DNA from 2 places in the Ruminococcus gauvreauii genome. Region 1 is predicted to be linked to the other one. Evidence: predicted binding sites of a transcription regulator. Region 1 holds the regulator's gene; the other holds the start of a gene.

Region 1 (9,401 bases):
AAAATTGCTGTAATATCGCCCCCGCTCGGCTGTAAATCGCAATACACAATAATCCGGATCGGTGACTCCCTCCGGGTAATACATGGTATCACCCTCCTGCCAGATCATTTCTTTACTCTGACTGTCCTCCAGGACTTCCATAGTTCCAATCAGCATGACGCCCCTGAAAAAGCGTCTGTCGCAAAAATAGATACATGCTCTTGAATTTTCTTTAAACTGTGCAGCACGCATGGATGATGTATTCGTCGTAAAATAATAAACCCGGATTCCTTCTCGCTTACGCGGCGGAAGCATCGCTTTCGTATTCGGAAAACCCTCCCCGTCCACGGAGCTGATAAATGAGACTCCCTGTTTATCAATCAGATTTCCTATGGTTTTCTGTGGATCCCGCATTCTTTTACTCCTCTCTCTGGTACAGTCTTTTGCTGTCTGCCAATATTTATATGTATCTCCAGCTTTTCGACATGATCCGGAAACTATTCACTTTTGTAATCTTAAAATTTATGCTACATTATATACAGACAGAATTCAAGGATTTTCACAACAAAAATTATTGGGAACTGCCCTCTTCAGGGCATACATTATAACGGAGGTATCATATGGGACTGTACGAGATCATCAGAGGCGGTAAAGCCGGGACACTTTTCACCGCAGCAGGAGCACACGCATGAAGGACTTATTCAGTATTGGCGAAGTCGCACGACTGTTTGATATCAATGTCAAAACTCTGCGGTATTATGATGAGACCGGACTTTTAAAACCGGAAAAAGTCAACCCGGAAACCGGCTACCGCTACTACTCTACCCGGCAGTTTGAACGCCTCAACACAATTATGTACCTGAAAGCGCTGCAGGTACCGCTGGAGCGAATATCTTATTTCTTCCAAAGCAAGGATACTGACACTATGATACAGATCCTGAAATCTCAGCAGGAAGAGATCCGGATACAGATGCACAGGCTGCAGACAATAGAGAAAAAATTATCATCGAGAATCAGCCAGATCGAAGATGCCAGAAACTGTACTCTGGATCATATACTGCTGAAATCATATCCGGAACGTCCCGTCTTTTTTCTGAAAAAAGAATTTCCGGTGACAGATGATCTGGAGTATCCCATCCGTGAGCTGGAAAAAGCCTGTCGGATACAATCTGATATATTTCTTGGAAAGATTGGCGTTTCCATCTCGGAAACATCCATTCGTGACTCTGATTTTTCGAATTTTTCCGGTATCTTTCTGATGCTGGAACCGGAAGATCCGAGACAGCCCGACGCATCACTGCCTGCCGGAAAATACCTTACCATACGATTTCCCGGCACACATACGCAGTCTTCTGTCTATTACCATCGGCTCCTGGAACACATGCAAAGCAGCAATCTGGTCCTCTCGGGAAATTCCGTAGAAATCACGCTGATCGATTATGGAATGACGGATGATACGGATCAGTTTGTGACGGAAATACAGATACCCGTCACCTCTTCTGACAGGTAATATCCGGAGGGATAACTTCATATCTCCCCGGGTCCTTTCTGCAGGAAATCGGCGCGGCAAAATACAATCCTATTGACTCTCCCCTTACTGGAGGGTTTATTCTTTTATCAAATAGATATCTTGCCATTGGTTGCGGTGCTCACATCCCCCGTCAGCCACGGTATGCAAAAGAAAGGAAACTCTTATGTTAGGTACAATCGTAAACACCGGAACTATTCTCCTGGGAAGCGTGCTTGGAAGTGCACTAAAAAAAGGAATCCATGAAAAATATCAGGGGGCTCTGTACAACGCCATGGGTCTGGCTGCCGTAGGACTTGGTATCAATTCCATCGTCGGAAATATGCCTGACAGCAGCTATCCTGTGCTTTTTATCGTAAGCCTTGCGCTCGGCTGTCTGGCCGGTACGGTTCTCAATATCGACGGAAGATTCAACCGACTGGTGGGACGCCTCGGGAAATCCGAGCTTGGCCAGGGTCTCTCTACCGGAATCCTGCTCTACTGTATTGGCAGCCTGTCCATTTTGAGTCCAATACAGAGCGCTCTGTACGGTGATCATACTTTTCTTTTTACAAATGCAACTCTTGACTTTGTCACTTCCACAGTGCTCGCTTCCACATACGGAATCGGTATGACACTCGCAGCTCCTGTTCTATTCTGCTGGCAGGGCCTGATCTATCTGTGTGCCACATACCTGCAGAATTTCCTTACAGACTCCCTTATGACGGAGATCACTATCGTCGGAGGATTTTTAATTGCCGCGTCTGGTCTGGCCATCCTGAAAATCAAAGACTGCAAGACACTGAATATGCTACCGGCTTTGCTGGTACCGATCATCTTCTTTTTGATCCTGAAGCTCATCTCATAAATGAAACCCGGATACGCGCCTGCAGGTTCACATAATTCTGTTATGTAGCCCAAGCGCCATATCCGGGTTTTTAACGTAAGATTAACCGGAGATCAATGATGTTCTGCTGAATAATACGGCACACAAATATGACTTCCCTGCTGAAGTTTTGTCCCATTAAGGCCATTGATCTCCCTGATTTCTGAAATATATGCGTCTACCGATCCATAATCATCTGTTATATACTGCTGCGCAATACTCCACAGGCTTTCTCCGCGCTCAACATAATGACTGGTATAATATTTATAGGTAATCCTGGAAATATCACTCTGCGCACCAATGTTATCTGCGCTGAACTGAATCAGTGCCGCACTTAGTATCAGAAAGGATACTGCGGTCACAGTCAGCTGGATTCTTCTTCTGTTTCTCGTACGTCTTCTCCTCTTCATATAATGACCTCCCTCATTTGTACAAGTCCATGCAAATATATGTTCCAAACATTTGTTCTGTATTGTCATTATACTATCCAGAACAAACGTTTGTCAAGTTGTTTTTCGAACAGACATTCCGAATATCTGTTTGCAATCTGTGTACTTATATGCTATGATAGAGGCAATAAAAAACATGGAGGGCAGTGTATATGGCCTATGGTAAGATAAGCAAAAAACAACAGGAAATTCTCGATTACATAAAAAGTGAAATCATCAACCGCGGATTTCCTCCTGCGGTCCGTGAGATCTGCGAGGCTGTCAATCTGAAGTCAACATCCTCCGTTCATTCCCATCTGGAAACGCTGGAAAAGAACGGTTATATCCGCAGAGACCCTACTAAACCGCGCGCGATCGAAATTCTGGACGATAATTTCAACACAGCACGCTGTGAGATGGTCAATGTTCCTGTTGTGGGACGTGTGGCTGCCGGTGAACCTATACTTGCGGTGGAGAATATTGAGAATTATTTTCCGATTCCTGCTGAACATATGCCGAAATCCGATGCATTTATCCTGGAAATCCACGGTGAGAGTATGATCAATGCAGGAATTCTCGACGGGGATTACGTGCTGGTACAGAGTCAGCACACAGCTGACAACGGAAATATGGTTGTTGCCCTGATCGATGATTCAGCAACTGTCAAAACATTTTATAAAGAGAACGGATATTACCGACTGCAGCCCGAAAATGATGAGATGGATCCCATCATCGTAGAAGAAGGACTTGAAATCCTTGGAAAAGTAGTCGGTGTGATGAGATTTATGAAGTCCTGATAAAATCCAAAAATACAGGAGCAAAGGGTGCGGCTATCTTCAATGATTTCCGCACCCTTTGCTCCTGCATCTTTTGCATGGTCCTTATTTACCTTTGATTTTTTCTGTCAAGGCTCTGCTGTGTACGAACAGGATGCTCCCTGTCTTTTTTCTATGGTTTCTGTTACCACCCGCTTTCATTGTATCATATCTGCTCACCATGCGTAACGCAGCGGTCTAAGAGATGCGTGAAAAAATACCGTCCCATAACTGATACCAGTCATGAAACGGCATTCTCTTCATCAGTCTTCCAGCGAAGCTACTGAAACGGATGTTCCGTCTCTCCAGATTCTCTCCAGATCATAGAACAAACGGTTTTCTTCATCGAAAATGTGAATCACCAGGTCGCCGTAATCCATCAGAATCCAGTTTGCATTCTGATAACCCTCGATCTGTTTCGGACGATATCCTGCTTTCTCCAGCATCTCTTCTACATTTTCAGCCAAAGCCTGGACCTGATTGCGGTTCGTTCCGCTCGCAATGATGAAATAATCAGCAAGCGTGGACACCTTCTCGATGTCGATCACTTTGATATCCACTGCTTTTTTATCTTCCAACGCCAGGCAGGCGGTTTTTGCCATATCTTTTCCCGTCATTTTTTTCTCCTTCATCCCTGATTATGCAGATTACAATAATACTCATATGCACTTTCCGTGACAGTATCAATTTCCTTCTCAACTGTTCTCAGATAAGTCAGCGTGTCATGGAGGATCATATACATACATTCATCCAAATCTCTGAATGCCATTTTACGGATTTCCTCCAGCCGCGGGGCTTTATTTCGTCCAGGTTCGATGTAATCTGCAATATAAATAATTTTTTCCAGGACCGTCATAGCCGCCTTTCCCGTAGTGTGCCACGTAATCGCAGAAAGTACTTCCGGGTCGCGGATATCAAACTTCTTTTTCGCAAGATGAGCACCCAGTTTTGCGTGCAGCATGTATGGATGAGTCGTCTCATAGTGAGATGGTGTAATTCCGAATTTACCGCACAGCCGCAGTTTCTTTTCATCCGGAATACATTTCGCGCAGTCATGCAGAAGCCCCGCAAGCTGCAGCTTAGCGGGATCCCCGCCGTGAACCATACCCATACACGCAGCTGTGTACATCACGCCCATCGTATGTTGGAAACGCTGACGGTCCAGATAATTTTTCAATTTTCTTTCCAGCTTTATTAAATCATGCTTTTGTTCTGCCACGATGTCACCTCTTATTACTTACCGGTAAATCCGGTTTTCATAGATATAATCAATTACCCGGTTCGGTACATAATACTTTATCGTACGTTCTTCCTCAATCCATGAGCGCAGCATCTGAGATGAGACATCAATGTTAAGGCTGTCCAGCTTCAGGAAACTGCCGCCGTATTTCTTTGAAAGCCGCGTCATCTCAGCTACTATTTTCTCATCCATTGTGTGATCCCGCGTCGCCACAACGATTCTGGCTGCCGCACAGATTCTTTCCGGTTCTTTCCATGTCTCAAAATTGAACAGTGAGTCCGCACCAATGATAAAATAGTATTCATTTTCCGGGTATTCCTCATTCAACCGTTCAAGCGTACGAAACGTATACGTATACCCATCCTCATTCATTTCCACAAGCGACAGCTCAAAATGAGGATTATCCGAGATCGCACGGGCAACCATCTCCACACGCTGCTCGTCAGTCGCACGGCCCCGGCGGTTTTTCTTGTGCGGCGGATTACCCGCCGGCAGAAAAAGAACTTTTTCCAGTCCAAACTGCTCATATGCAGTCTCTCCCAGAATCAAGTGTCCCACGTGAATCGGGTCAAAGGTCCCTCCCATGATACCGATTTTCTGTTCTTTTTGCATAAGCCTTATCTCCGGGGCAGTTCAATCTTTTTCTTATCGTCCCTGCCCTCTTTATAGAGTACGATTTTTCTGCCAATCACCTGAACAACTTCCGACTGGGTGCGTTCCGCCAGAACCTGAGCTAACGCTTTCGGATCATCCATACAGTTTTTCAGTACGTTGATCTTGATCAGTTCCCGTGCCTCCAGCGCTTCAGCCACAGATGAAGTGTTTTCCGGTGTCAGGGTCGATTTTCCAATCTGCAGGATCGGGTCCATTGTCATGGCCAGCCCCTTTAAATACGCTCTTTGTTTACTCGTCATACTTACTCCTATTTGTAATAATCAAACTCAAAACCGTACATCCGGACAGTGTCGCCTTCCTCGATTCCGGCGGCTTCCAGTTCCTTCAGGATTCCTCCGTCTTTCAGGAACTTCTGGAAAAATGCAAACCCTTTTTCGGAATCCAGATTTGTATAACCAAGCATTTTTTCAATCTTGGGGCCTTCCACGATGAACGTATGTGTATCATCTTCAGCTTTTTCCACGGTAAACGGAAGATTCTCCGTGATGAGTACGTCCTCGGGGAAGAATTCCTGTTCAAATACAACCGGTTTTTTCTCAATGTTATCCAGCATATGCTGAACATGATACAAAAGCTCAGATATTCCCTGTCCGCTGACAGCGGATATGGGGAATACTGCAATTCCCTGCGGTTCAAATTCTTTCTTCAGGCGTTCCAGCGGATTCTCACCGTCTGCATAGATCACATCTGTTTTATTTGCCGCAATCACCTGAGGCCGTCTTGCAATCTCCGGGTTGTAAGCCCGAAGCTCCTCATTGATCTTATAGATATCATCTACGGGATCCCGTCCCTCTGTAGACGCCGCGTCCACCACGTGGATCATCACGCGTGTGCGCTCGATATGCCTCAGGAATTCATGACCGAGACCGACGCCCTCTGACGCCCCCTCGATCAGCCCTGGTATATCCGCTATGACAAAACCGCTGCAGCCGTCCAGATCCACAACCCCGAGATTCGGGTTAATGGTCGTAAAATGATAATTAGCTATTTTGGGCCGTGCATTCGTCACGCGTGACAGCAGTGTAGACTTTCCGACATTCGGAAATCCGATCAGCCCGACATCCGCGATGACCTTAAGCTCCAGACGTACCTCGAGTTCCTGTGCATCCTGACCCGGCTGTGCGTACTTCGGTGCCTGCATCGTAGCAGTCGCATAATGCATATTTCCCTTTCCGCCCCTGCCTCCGCGCAGTACTGCCTGACGTCTGTTGTCCCCGGACATATCCGCGATGACCTTTCCGCTCTGTGCTTCCATGATCACGGTTCCCTCCGGAACTTTTAATACGATATCCGTGCCGTCTTTTCCATGGCAGCGGCGTTTGCCGCCCTCTTCTCCGCTCTGTGCATAAAATTTTCTTTTATGTCGATAATCCGTCAGGGTATTCATACCTTCATCAACTTCGAAAATGACGTCCCCGCCTTTTCCTCCGTCTCCGCCGTCCGGGCCTCCGTTCGGAACGTAAAGCTCCCTTCGGAAACTCACGTGACCGTCTCCGCCTTTTCCTGACCGGATGATTATTTTCGCTCTGTCTGCAAACATATTTTCCTCCACTTCTGTGGGAATAGATAAAAAGGCTTCAAACCGATGTGATTTGAAGCCCCCTAAGTATTACTCTGATACTGGAACGATAGAAACCTGTTTCTTATCTCTTCCTTTTCTTTCGAATCTTACAACACCATCTGTCAATGCAAACAGTGTATCGTCTTTACCGCGTCCTACATTCACACCTGGATGAATTCTTGTTCCGCGCTGCCTGTAAAGGATATTGCCTGCTTTTACAAACTGTCCATCGGCTCTTTTTGCACCTAATCTCTTGGATTCAGAATCCCTGCCGTTCTTTGTAGAACCAACACCTTTTTTATGTGCGAATAACTGAAGGTTCATATTCAACATGTCCTTACACCTCCTTCGTTGTTATCTCTATAAACTTATTTCCATAATTTTTCCGGATTTCACGAAGCCCCAGCACCAGAGAATCGAGCAGCAGCTGTGCTCTGTCACTCACCGGCTGTGTCAGATGAAATTCCAGATACCCATCGTCCTGTCCGCCTTCGAAATCATCTTCCGTAAACGTCTCGATGGAATTCAGTGTATTAATCGTCAGCGCCGAAACTGCTGCACATACAATATCATTGCCGTGCGCGCCGTAGCCGGCATGTCCTTTTGATTCAATACCGATACACCTGTTATTGTTCACAAAAATCGTAATCTCAATCATCACAGTTTAACAATTAAGCGTTGATTTTTTCAATCTTAACTTTTGTAAACTGCTGTCTGTGACCGTTTTTCTTGTGATAACCAGTTTTTCTTTTGTACTTATAGATTACGACTTTTTTAGCTTTTCCGTTCTCAATGACAGAAGCAGTTACGCTTGCATTTGCTACATCGGAACCAACTTTTAACCCATCGTTGTTCACTGCAAGTACATCTTCAAATGTAACAGTTTCACCAGCTTCTGCACCAAGCTTTTCCACTCTAATGATATCGCCTTCGGCTACTTTGTACTGTTTACCACCTGTTGCAATAATTGCGTACATATGGCACCTCCTATTATCATTACTCGCCAGATATGGTGGTTCCTGAAGCGGAACACTTATAACCTCTCTGTGCGGCATACTCTATGATAATACCACAGGCGTGTCCTTTCGTCAAGAAATTCTTCCTGTATTTTTCATTTTTTACGGTTCTCATACAACAATCCTCGCAGTTCTGTACAGTTTTTCGTTCAGATCATTGTAGAACATATACTGCTGGAGTATTCCCCCGTATCCTCTGTATTTGTCATGGGGAAATCCCAGGGGATAATGAACCTCCAGGATTTTTTTCACGTGGGTGTCGATGGGGAAGGCTTCTATATGATAAAGTCCAAACAGACAGATACAATCCGCCACTTTCCTGCCGATGCCGTACTGTGCTGTCAGCCTTCTGTGAGCCTCTTCGTAGTCTGCACGTTTCAGTTCTTCCAGGTTCAGTGTTCCCTCCAGAACGGCCTGCGCTGTGCGGTAAACATATTTGTCACGGTAGCCAAGTCCCAGCGTTTTCAGCACTGCCATACCGCCCCGCACAATGGCTTCTGGTCCCGGAAAGGTATCGTACTGTCTTCCGTTCTCCGCAGTCCTGTCCTCACCCAGAGTTCTGCACAACAGTTCTATGCTTCTCCTGATTCTGCTGATATTATTGTTCTGGGATATCAGAAAGGTAATGATCATTTCCCAGAGTTCCTGTCTCAGTATTCTTATGCCCCATCCAAGCCTTGCAGCCTCGGTGAGGTATGGGTCACCGGGATCCACGGATGCTTTTATTATTCCATAGTCCGTATCCAGATCCAGATAGTTTCTCCAGATCTCCTGAAACTCCTGCTCTGAACACGAAAAGGAAAACACATCCCCTTCCTGTCCGATCTCCAGATACTTCCCGAAAGCCACGAGAGCATATATCCCCTCCTGCTTTTCCTCCATCCGAAAACACTGACCCGACCGCGCAATCTGCATCAGGTCCATATCCGGAAGTTTCTTTTTCAGCATTTAAACCCCCGCCCCAATCTTTTTGGATGAAGCAATCGCCAGCGATCCCGGGCCGATATGGCAGGCTACGCTGAGAGAAAGCGGATTAACAATCACATCAATGCCTGGAAACGCTTCTTCAATTTCCTGTTTAAAGCGTATCGCTTCGTCTTCATTTGCCGTATGCGCAACTGCCAGGTGCATCTTTCGTCTGGCTGCGGCATCCGCAAAGCGAGTATCAAAGTCTTTTTTCATGGCGTCCAGCATGGTTTTTTTCGCCTGTTTCTGACCGCGCACTTTTGCATAAGCGTCCAGCTTTTCCCCCTGAATCTGCAGCACTGGTTTCAGATTCAGAACGGTACCGATC
Region 2 (9,401 bases), 1.2 Mb from region 1:
AGCAGATACGCGCGTTCCAACATAAGCTGATCCTCAAACTCTGTACCCGGTTTTAGCTTTAATACTCCAAAATCCATCATCATGTCGCTGTGCTTCCCATGAAGCTCTGTGATTGCCTGATATCCTGCCTTAAATGGCTCTTTCTGTTGAATTCTCATTTTTCCTCCTGTAACATACTGATAATCTGGTATGCCTCCTGCTCCACCCGGACGGCAGGATACGCAAATAATTTTAACCGGTCAAATTCCTCCGGATGTTCCCGCAGCTCCTTTCTCAGCGCATCGGAAAAGGCTTTTCGGAGAACTGTTCCAAAGTTCATTTTACCGATACGTTTGTTTTTCATCCTTTTAATATCAGCACTGCAGATGCCGCTGGATCCATGAATCACCAGCGGAAGCCGGCAGGCTTTCTGTATCTGATGCAACACTGAAAAATCTATCGGAGCCGTACGGTCCGCAAGGCGATGCACATTCCCGACAGATACAGCCAGCCAGTCTGCCTCTGTCTCAGATGACATCCCGGCAGCTTCCTCCGGCGACGTGTACAGGATATCCGTCTCTCCCAGGTCACTGTACGGCACCTGTCCAAGCTCCGCCTCCAGCAATGCTCCGCGGGCATGCGCATATTCTGCCATCTGCTGTGTAATCTCCCTGTTTTTTTCAAACGAAAATTTTGAACCGTCATACATGACCGAACTAAATCCGCTGTCAACTGCACGTCTGATGGTACCTGTATCGGAACAATGGTCCAGATGTACGCCAATGGGTACTGCAGCGCGCTGTGCAATTGAGGAAAGCAGCTTTCCCCAGCATTCTACATCCATCGCATCCCCCGCTCCTCTGTTCACCATCAGGAGCACCGGACACCCGGCTTTCTCCGCCGCATGTGTGACTGCGAGCGCATCTTCATATCCAAAAATGTTGAATCCCGGTATCACCTTTCCTGAATCCGCAGCTTCTTTGACATAATCTCTATCCCATCTCATACTTCTCTCCCATAGTGTGCCATTCTGACCTGCTCTGCCTTCTCCAGTTTTGGAATTCCATCCGCACAGCTGATATTGGTCAGTGCTATCGATGCACATGCCGTCCCCAGCTGCATTGCGTAACGCAGACCGCGGTCATTTAAAAGCCCGTACATCAGGCCGGCGGCGTAAGCATCCCCTGAACCGAATGTTTTCAAAGCCCTGGTCGGTATCACGCCGCACTGCTCAGCCGGTTTGTCCTTTACATATCCCCATGACCCATTCGCTCCGTCTTTTACAATGACAAGCCGTACCCCCTGTTCAAGCAGTGTCCTGGCCGAACGTTCGTTGTCTCTGTTATCCGGCATCGTCAGATACTCGACCGCATCAAATTCCTCCCGGTTGCCGATCACGACATCTGCCTGCGCAATGGCCGCCGCATAGCAGCGTGCAGCTTCTTCTCTGTTCTTCCATCCAAAGGGTCTGTAGTCAATATCCAGAATCACCGCAGTCTCATGCTTCTTTGCATAATCAATCATCTGAAACATCGCTTCGCGGGACGGACTGGCAGAAAACGCAGTTCCCGAGAGCAGTACTGCACGGGCATCCGCTATATAGACCTCATTAATTTCATTCGGACTGAGCAGCAAATCTGCTGTTCCTTCCCGATACAGGTAGGTTCCATGGTGAAACGCTTCTGAGCTGCTCTGATAGGTGCCGCTGTTGTCCGGACTTAAAATTTCCGTCAGCGCAATACAGTTGCGCGCTCCCGTATGATCCACCTGAATCCCAAATGTATCAATTCCCTGTTCCTGAAAACTCTGTAATATGTACTCTCCCATACCGTCTTTTGCTACTTTTCCTACAAACCCGGTTTTCAGACCCAGTCTGGCCGCACCTTGTGCAATATTTGCCGGAGAACCTCCAACTGATTTTGTAAAAGAAGGGATCTGTGCAAACGGACAATTAAGAGCTGTCGTATTCAAGTCAATTCCTGCACGGCCTGCCAAAATCAAATCCAGTTTTTTCACCATATTTCCCCGCCCTTTCTTTTTTATTATTTTTTATTCGTTTATATTATGTTTTATTATATTATGTTTCATTTTATTTGTCAATTATTTTGTTTTTGATTTCTTTCCAGGCAACAAAAATACGGCCGCACCCTCGATGCAAAATCGCAAGTACAGCCGCCCTTTTAACTTTCTGTTCCATTCTCCAATAACCGGATATTATGTTCTTTTAAATAATTCTGATACTGATCCGGGACTTCATCCGCGATCACGCAGTCTACCTGTCCCAGTTCTGCCACCTTATAAATCCCGATATGCCCAAATTTCCCTTTATCCACCATCATATACCAGTTCTCATGAATATCTGCAATTGCCCGATAGATATAAGTACTGATTATGGAATTCACAGTGATTCCCGCGTTTAGATCGAGCCCCGAACAACTGGTAAAAACCTTCGATACATAGATACTTTTCAAATACTGCGACGCATTTTCAATACTTGAAAAATATGTTGCTGAATCCACGGAGGTAACTTCACCTCCGATGACAAACAGTTTGCAGGGAAAACAAAGTAAATCCGCCAGAGCTGAAATATTGTTCGTCACAACTGTAAGGTTTTTATACCGCTTCAGTTTCTTTGCGAGCATGCAGCAGGTAGAACCCGACCCAAGAAACAATGTATCGCCATCCGTTATCCTGGAAGCAGCCAGTTCTGCCACCTTCATCTTCCCGGTATAGTTTCCGTCTTTCGGATATTTCTTGCCCGAATCAGTCAATTCGAACGGCGTTTCCGCCTTACGCGTGCTGTCCTCGTTCAGCAGCGCTCCCCCGTATATTTTCTTCACCAGACCTTCTTTCTGCAGAATCTGCAGGTCTTTCCGTATGGTTACATCACTCACCTGGTATCTTTCGCACAATTCACTTACCAGTACTCTTTTATTTTCAATTACCAGCTTTCTGATTTCATTTACACGCTCTTCCTGGAGCATAACACTCCCCCTTATCTTTCTGATATGTCATATGTTATCACATTCAAATCTAAAACACAATCCATTCAAACCGATCAGAAGAAATACGTGTCTTCTATCTTTTCTGCTCTGTCATAATCCATCTGCACTCTTCCTGCAGAAATATCAGTTTTACGTCCTTCCTGACTCCCTCCCAGACAATCTCGCAGCCGTATTCTGTGGAGGGGATTCCGGAATATGACTTTTGTTCACAATATCTGACCTCGATCTCCCGAATCGTCCGGATCATCCCGTCCTCATCCTCCAGTTTGATCATCAGGGGAATTCCCTCTCCTTTTCTGGTAAACCAGCATTTGCAGGCGATCTCCCGCACATGCCCCCGGATTGCTCCCGCATCCGCCGTCTGTATCTCACTGCCGATTTTAAAAGTCACCTTCAAACACCTCACTCAATTTTCAGCCGGCTGTAGTCGACCTTTCTCTTTTCCCGGCTGATCCCTCCGCTCATATGGTCAACCGGTGTTTTTAAAAACACGGCTCTCTTTACCGCATCAATTCCATATTTGGCCCTGATCTGATCAACTGTCCGATCCATCCTTTCCAGCTTTTCGTAATCGGTCCTGTCAAATATGTCCGTCTGCCGGTATGTCTCTCCATCCCTGATTCTGCCGGTATGGATACCGAGATGCCGGATGGGGCTGCCATCCCAGAGCTCGTCAAAAAGACGGCTTGCAGCGGCATGTATCTCAGCGGTGATATCTGTAGCTGATGTTAACGTCATCTGATGAGATGCATAACACAGGCTGCTGTCCTTGATTCCCACGCAGATGACTTCCGCTTTCACATTATGCTTTCTCAGCCTCGCAGAGACAGTTTCTGAGAGGGCAAGCAAAACCATTTTTGCCACAGCTGCATCCGTCACGTCAAAGGCGATCGTAGTAGAATTGCCATATCCCTTATTGGGCGGCGCTTCAGCTTCCACAACCGATATATCCTTTCCATTCGCAAACTCCCATATCACTTCGCCGTGCTTTTTTAAATGGTATCTCAGGACTGCGGGATCTGACAGTGCAAGCTCTCCGATTGTGTGAATCCCAAGGCTGTGCAATTTCCTCGCCGTTGCCCTTCCCACAAAGAAAAGCTTCCCGGCCGGCAGCGGCCACATTTTCTGTTTTACTTCTTCCGGAAACAGCGTATGCACAAGGTCGGGTTTCTTCAGTCCGGAAGCCATCTTGGCCAGCAATTTATTTTCCGATATCCCGACATTGACTGTGAAGCCCAGCTCCCGGCAGATCCTGCCCCGTATCTGCTCTGCCGCCTCTTCAGGACTTTCCCGCTGTTCTCTTGTACCCGTCATATCCAAAAACGCTTCGTCAATACTATACTGCTCCACACCCGGAGTATATTCCCGCAAAATCTCCATCAATGCACCGGAAGCCTTTTCATACAGGCTGTAATTGGGGGGTACCAGCAGCAGCCGGGGACATTTTTGCCTTGCCTCCCATACAGCCTCTCCGGTGTGTATCCCGTACTTCTGAGCCGGTATGGATTTGGCCAGTATGATCCCATGCCTCATAGCTGCATCACCTGCTACCGCTGACGGAATTTCACGCAGGTCCAGTCTGCCTCCCAGGTGATGCAGCCGATGAACAGCTTCCCAGCTGAGAAATGCCGAATTCACATCAATATGAAAAATAAGTCTTTTCATTTTTACCTCCCATGCCGCACCTGCTGCGGCTCTAATCAGGGATGTGGAAAAGTTTTCTTTCAACCTGCCACTCCATTTTTCATGTCCTCTAAATCGAATATATCAGAACACTTGTTCGAATTCAACCGGTAAAAAATTACAGCAGACCAAAACCGGGAAGGATTGATTGAATCTTTTGCCTCCGGGTGGTATGCTCTATAAGTGGCTGCTGAAAAGACACCCTATAAAATAAACCTGTAAATGCAGGCAGGAGAAATAAGTTTATGGACTACAGAAAAATAAAAGAAATTATGAAAGACAGGAAGTATACGCTTGAGGAATTGTCCGAACTGAGCGGGATTCCGCTGAGTACACTTTCAAAAATCACAAGCGGCATCACACCGAATCCCAGATACGACACGATGGCAGCGATCGCCCAGGCACTGAACTGTTCCCTTGATGAGTTTTCCGAAACCGCTCCCAAGATATCTTACACCTTCAAAAAATACTCTTCAAAATTCGAGGCACTTCCTCCGTACTGGAAAAATTACATCACCTTCAACATCGATCTTGAATATAACCGTCTGCTGCATAAAGTGTCAAAAGATAAAATTCTGCTGAAATGTTTTGAATTTTTCAATCCTGAAGTTGGGAGAGTTGAATATAGTATCCGTATCACACGAAACCTTGTGGTAGATTGTAATTCTCTGACTGCGGAATGTACGTTCGGTATTATTCTGCACACGAACAAGCTTTCTCCCAGTTTTTTTAAACATTCTATTCTGGGATTTCAGTACGCTGACTGGATTCAGCCTAAAAACGGCGAAATATGGTTGTTTCTGCACAACGGATATCTGATCATCGGACGGTTTTACCGGAAAAGAAATATGATGCTGCTGAAATCCCTTACAGATACCCAGCATGATCTGGTGATGACCGACCCGAATGATTACAAGCGGATGGGACGTTATCTTGGAGTCATTCCCTTTCCGGAAAACTTTTCACCAGGCTGAAAACCTTTTGGAACAACTTTCGCAGAAAAAGATGGCTCGTCTCCGAACCATCTTTTTCTGTCGTTATCTTTCACTTTTCTTTCTTCTGTATATATTTATCATGATGCAGCTTCCGGCAGCTGTCATCAGTGCAAGAAGCATCAGAGGGCTGCTGTCATCTCCAGTCTTCACATCTTTCCTGCTGCTTCTGTAAGTACTGCTTCCGTCTGTTCCCGGTTTTTTCCCGTTCCCGGAATCACCGCCAGCGCTGCCCCCGGGAGTATCATCCCCGCCTGGTTTAACAGCAGGAGTCCCTTTCACTGTGACCTCTGCCGCCGCCTCCGCAGTTCCGGCTTTTGCAGTAATGACAGCCGTTCCGCCGGAAAGCGCTGTTACGACGCCGTTTTTATCCACATTGGCGATCTCCGGATGGTCACTTGACCATAATACCGTCGCATCAACCGCATCTGCAGGGCTTGTCACTGGCGTCAGGGCAGCCGTCTCCCCTTTGTTCATCGTCAGTTTATCGGGATCTAATGTGATGCTCTCCACTCCCTGAACCGTAATGGTAACCACGCAGCTGGCAGTAACCGTCATATCCGCCTCACTGGCAGCCGTCAGTGTAACCACACCTGGTTTCAGCGCCGTGATCACCGGCACCTCCTCCCCATTTGCGCTGGCTGTCTGTTCGAGGCGGACACTGTCCGCATCGCCGGTCACACTCCAGTTGATTCTCGTACTGGACGGACTGTCCGCGTCCATGAGACTGGCGGTCAGGCTGACCGTCTGTTCCGGCGCGTCTTTCGTCAGAAGCACCTTTTTTTCGCTGGCGCTCAAACTGATTCCACTGGGATAATCCACTGCAAAACCGCCGTTTCTGGCAATATTATTTTCCACACTGGCTAAAGCTGCAAAGGTCCAGCAGCTTCCGAGCGATCCCTGATCGCGTACTGGTGTCAACGTCCCCGTATCCCGAAGGTCAAATCTGTCCGGCAAGTCCGTCCGCGGTGCCGGTGTATCTCCTGCTCCTTCAATGGAAACAGCCACCGCACCATTTACGGAAGCGGTATCCTGTCCTGTCAGTCTCACATTCTGTACTGCTTCCTCAATCTCCGCCTGTCCTCTCTCTTCTGCAGTCCGCCTGCTGGTGCCTGTCTCTAAGATATCCTCGGTATAGGCTCCGGAATTCACATCACACGTATAGGCCCTGATATTCGGAAAAATGCCGTCCATTCCCATATCTGTGGTCTGACCGTTTACTGTGATAAACGCCACATTTTCCACCGGTTCAACTCCGCTGACTGCTCCATACAGATTCGCGCTGATACCAATGTGCGGCGGCTTGTCCGAATCCAGTGTTTCCAGATACACGCTGACAGAAAACTTGCTGTCCGGCAGGACCGTGATCGCCTGATTCAGGCGCTCTGTGTAAAAACCTGCATACTTTTTAACCCCCTCGGCTACCTTTCGGGTCTCCCCGTTCTGAGTGACACTGATCTCATAACGGGTATCTGCACTTCCGGTAACAAACGACACAGCCTTCAGCAGTTCCGGCGTATCTTTTTCATTCGCAAAGCATTCTGTCGCGGTGAAACTGCCGTCTTCCGACCAGAAGTCGACGGTACCGAAAGGGTCGTTCATATACTGATGATTGTAGTTATCCGGCATGTCATCGGCGATAAACACTGCCGGGTTGTTCCGCATTAAAAAGGCATCCTCATATGACAGATAGAAATAACCGCTGTTCCCGGAGGTCTCTCCCCAGGAATTTTTAACAATAAACGCACCATCCCTGTCCGGTTTCGGGATATCGACCGGCTGGTCCGGATAAAAGATTTTTGCAAGTCCGGGGTTTCCCGTAAAATGTTCTCTGCTGTAATTGTCATCCCATCCCACGACTGTCACGATATGTCCTCCGTCAGCGTAAGAGACCGGATATCTATAATCCGAATCGACATACAGGTTTTTGCATTCCGGGTCCCAGTATGACCAGGCAGACAGAACATAAATGTCCGCGGCACCGTAGCTGTATACCGCATTTTTTACGTGCTCTATGTAACTGTCACGGTCATCATTCGGCAGATACAGTGCATTCTGTATGTGATACAGTGACTGATCCGATACCCTTCTGTAAGAAAAGTCTCCCTCCTCGCGGTATTGGTCAAGACTCTCCTCCACCGGGCCGCCCCAGTGAGAGAAGTATGACATGGACATCAGGAAGTGTCCGCCGCCATTGACTCCCCAATCCCATGCGTACCCGCTCCCGGTTCCCGCATTCTGATCGCTCAGGGCAGTCAGCATATTCATCTCAGACAGATCCATTCCTGCGGCAGCTTCCTCATTCAGCTCCTTCATCAGACTTAAAGTATATGGCTGACGCTCCGAAGAACTGTCTTCTATTCCTGCAACCTTTATCAAATATCTGCCGAAGGGAACCGAACTTCGGATACTCTGGCTCTTCCCGGCTATGGCAGATTCCGCAAGCATATTGCCCTCCGCATCATAAAGTGTCAGACTGTAGGAAGAGCCCACGGGAGGCGTCAATGTCAGGTTCAGCCTGGCACTGTTGTCCAGTGAGAATGCATAGACATCTACATCCTGCGGATTGTGAATCGTCGCCCTGATCTTCCCGGGAAAGCTCACCGCAACAGCCTCGGCAATACTGTTATTCGGTTCATAATTGTCACCGATTCCCTCTCCTGTCTCGTACACGAAGGTTCGAATATCTCCCGGCAGCACATCTTCCCTTCCCTGCATGATACTGACAGCCTTTAGCGTCAGGGTCTCGTCAATCCTGACTGTTCCGCTGCAGACAGTGCCGTTATCCGCAGACGGATCGCTGCCGTCTGTCGTATAGCGGATCGCAGCTCCCGGAGTATCGCAGGACAGCGTCACCTCTGTCCCGGGCTCCACCCGTCCGGATGGTATGTCTGCATTTACCACGTCCGTTTTCACTGTGTAGTCCCAGCTATTCACAGGTGAGTACCGTCCGTCTGCCGCAATTGTACATGCCGTCAATGTCATCTGCTGCGTCACAGGGATCGGCTCTTCATACAAGACACCGTAAGATACCGGGTCACTGCCGTCTGTGGTGTAATAAATATCCGCATCTTCATCAGATGTATCCAGAGACACTGCTGATCCGTAGAGCAGGGTCCCTTCCATCGTTTCGGCATACACTCCCAGCAGAACATCCGTGGTGATGCCTGCGAAGTATACATCAGCGCCATATCCCTCCGGTGTCACGCCCTGACTGTCAAAGTTCAGGCTCCAGCCTGCGGCTCCGCCTCCGGGCAGAGTTTCCGGCATACTTTGATTGTGCATGATGCGGTCCGTTTTCACGCCGTCTACATCGGATGGGTCTTCGGAGTTTCCGCTCAGACTGTAAACTCCGGACGGTTCTCTCAGGTAAAGCGCCAGATTGTAGTTAGTGACAAGATCATTGATGTCAGCAGCCGCCTTATCCGCTCCGAGATAACCAATATCCGTGAGCGCCGCCTCCAGATCGTCCATGGTGCATCCGCCATTGTTCAGCACGGTATGGTAAATACCTTCTCCGCCGCCCGGCAGTCCCTCCGTCTGATACGCCAGATACCGGCCGAAGAGATACCAGCTTCCATAAGGAACAGCTGCCGTATCGCCGTCCGGAACGTAATACTCCCGGAAGATGAACGGATGGGTATAGCCGTTCGCCGCAGTAAAATCCGTCAGAAATCCCACTTCATACACGCTGTCCGTACTGGCAAGACCGCAGACGGCAATAGCGCTCTGGGAAAAAGTT

What was found. Region 1 encodes LexA, which represses DNA repair genes until DNA is damaged. Its sites were predicted from a motif close to CNAACANNTGTTNG; they were not measured.
Region 2: the regulator LexA is predicted to act here: its motif matches at 4,754-4,767, upstream of NQ502_RS14615 (DNA polymerase Y family protein).

Annotation. Positions count from the first base shown of each region.
Region 1 covers NZ_CP102290.1:135,635-145,035, forward strand. Annotated here, with positions in the region: gene NQ502_RS00670 (pyridoxamine 5'-phosphate oxidase family protein) at 1-393, opposite strand, end outside; gene NQ502_RS00675 (MerR family transcriptional regulator) at 668-1,489, shown strand; gene NQ502_RS00680 (DUF554 domain-containing protein) at 1,674-2,354, shown strand; gene NQ502_RS00685 (LysM peptidoglycan-binding domain-containing protein) at 2,447-2,782, opposite strand; gene lexA (transcriptional repressor LexA) at 2,974-3,597, shown strand; gene rsfS (ribosome silencing factor) at 3,879-4,232, opposite strand; gene yqeK (bis(5'-nucleosyl)-tetraphosphatase (symmetrical) YqeK) at 4,244-4,834, opposite strand; gene nadD (nicotinate-nucleotide adenylyltransferase) at 4,853-5,467, opposite strand; gene yhbY (ribosome assembly RNA-binding protein YhbY) at 5,473-5,769, opposite strand; gene obgE (GTPase ObgE) at 5,778-7,070, opposite strand; gene rpmA (50S ribosomal protein L27) at 7,140-7,424, opposite strand; gene NQ502_RS00725 (ribosomal-processing cysteine protease Prp) at 7,429-7,749, opposite strand; gene rplU (50S ribosomal protein L21) at 7,763-8,068, opposite strand; gene NQ502_RS00735 (DNA-3-methyladenine glycosylase family protein) at 8,219-9,055, opposite strand; gene NQ502_RS00740 (DegV family protein) at 9,056-9,401, opposite strand, start outside.
Region 2 covers NZ_CP102290.1:3,081,527-3,090,927, reverse strand. Annotated here, with positions in the region: gene NQ502_RS14640 (5-deoxy-glucuronate isomerase) at 1-158, opposite strand, end outside; gene NQ502_RS14635 (class II fructose-bisphosphate aldolase) at 155-985, opposite strand; gene iolC (5-dehydro-2-deoxygluconokinase) at 982-1,998, opposite strand; gene NQ502_RS14625 (DeoR/GlpR family DNA-binding transcription regulator) at 2,160-2,963, opposite strand; gene NQ502_RS14620 (hypothetical protein) at 3,058-3,375, opposite strand; gene NQ502_RS14615 (DNA polymerase Y family protein) at 3,387-4,649, opposite strand; gene NQ502_RS14610 (helix-turn-helix domain-containing protein) at 4,913-5,641, shown strand; gene NQ502_RS14605 (chitobiase/beta-hexosaminidase C-terminal domain-containing protein) at 5,705-9,401, opposite strand, start outside.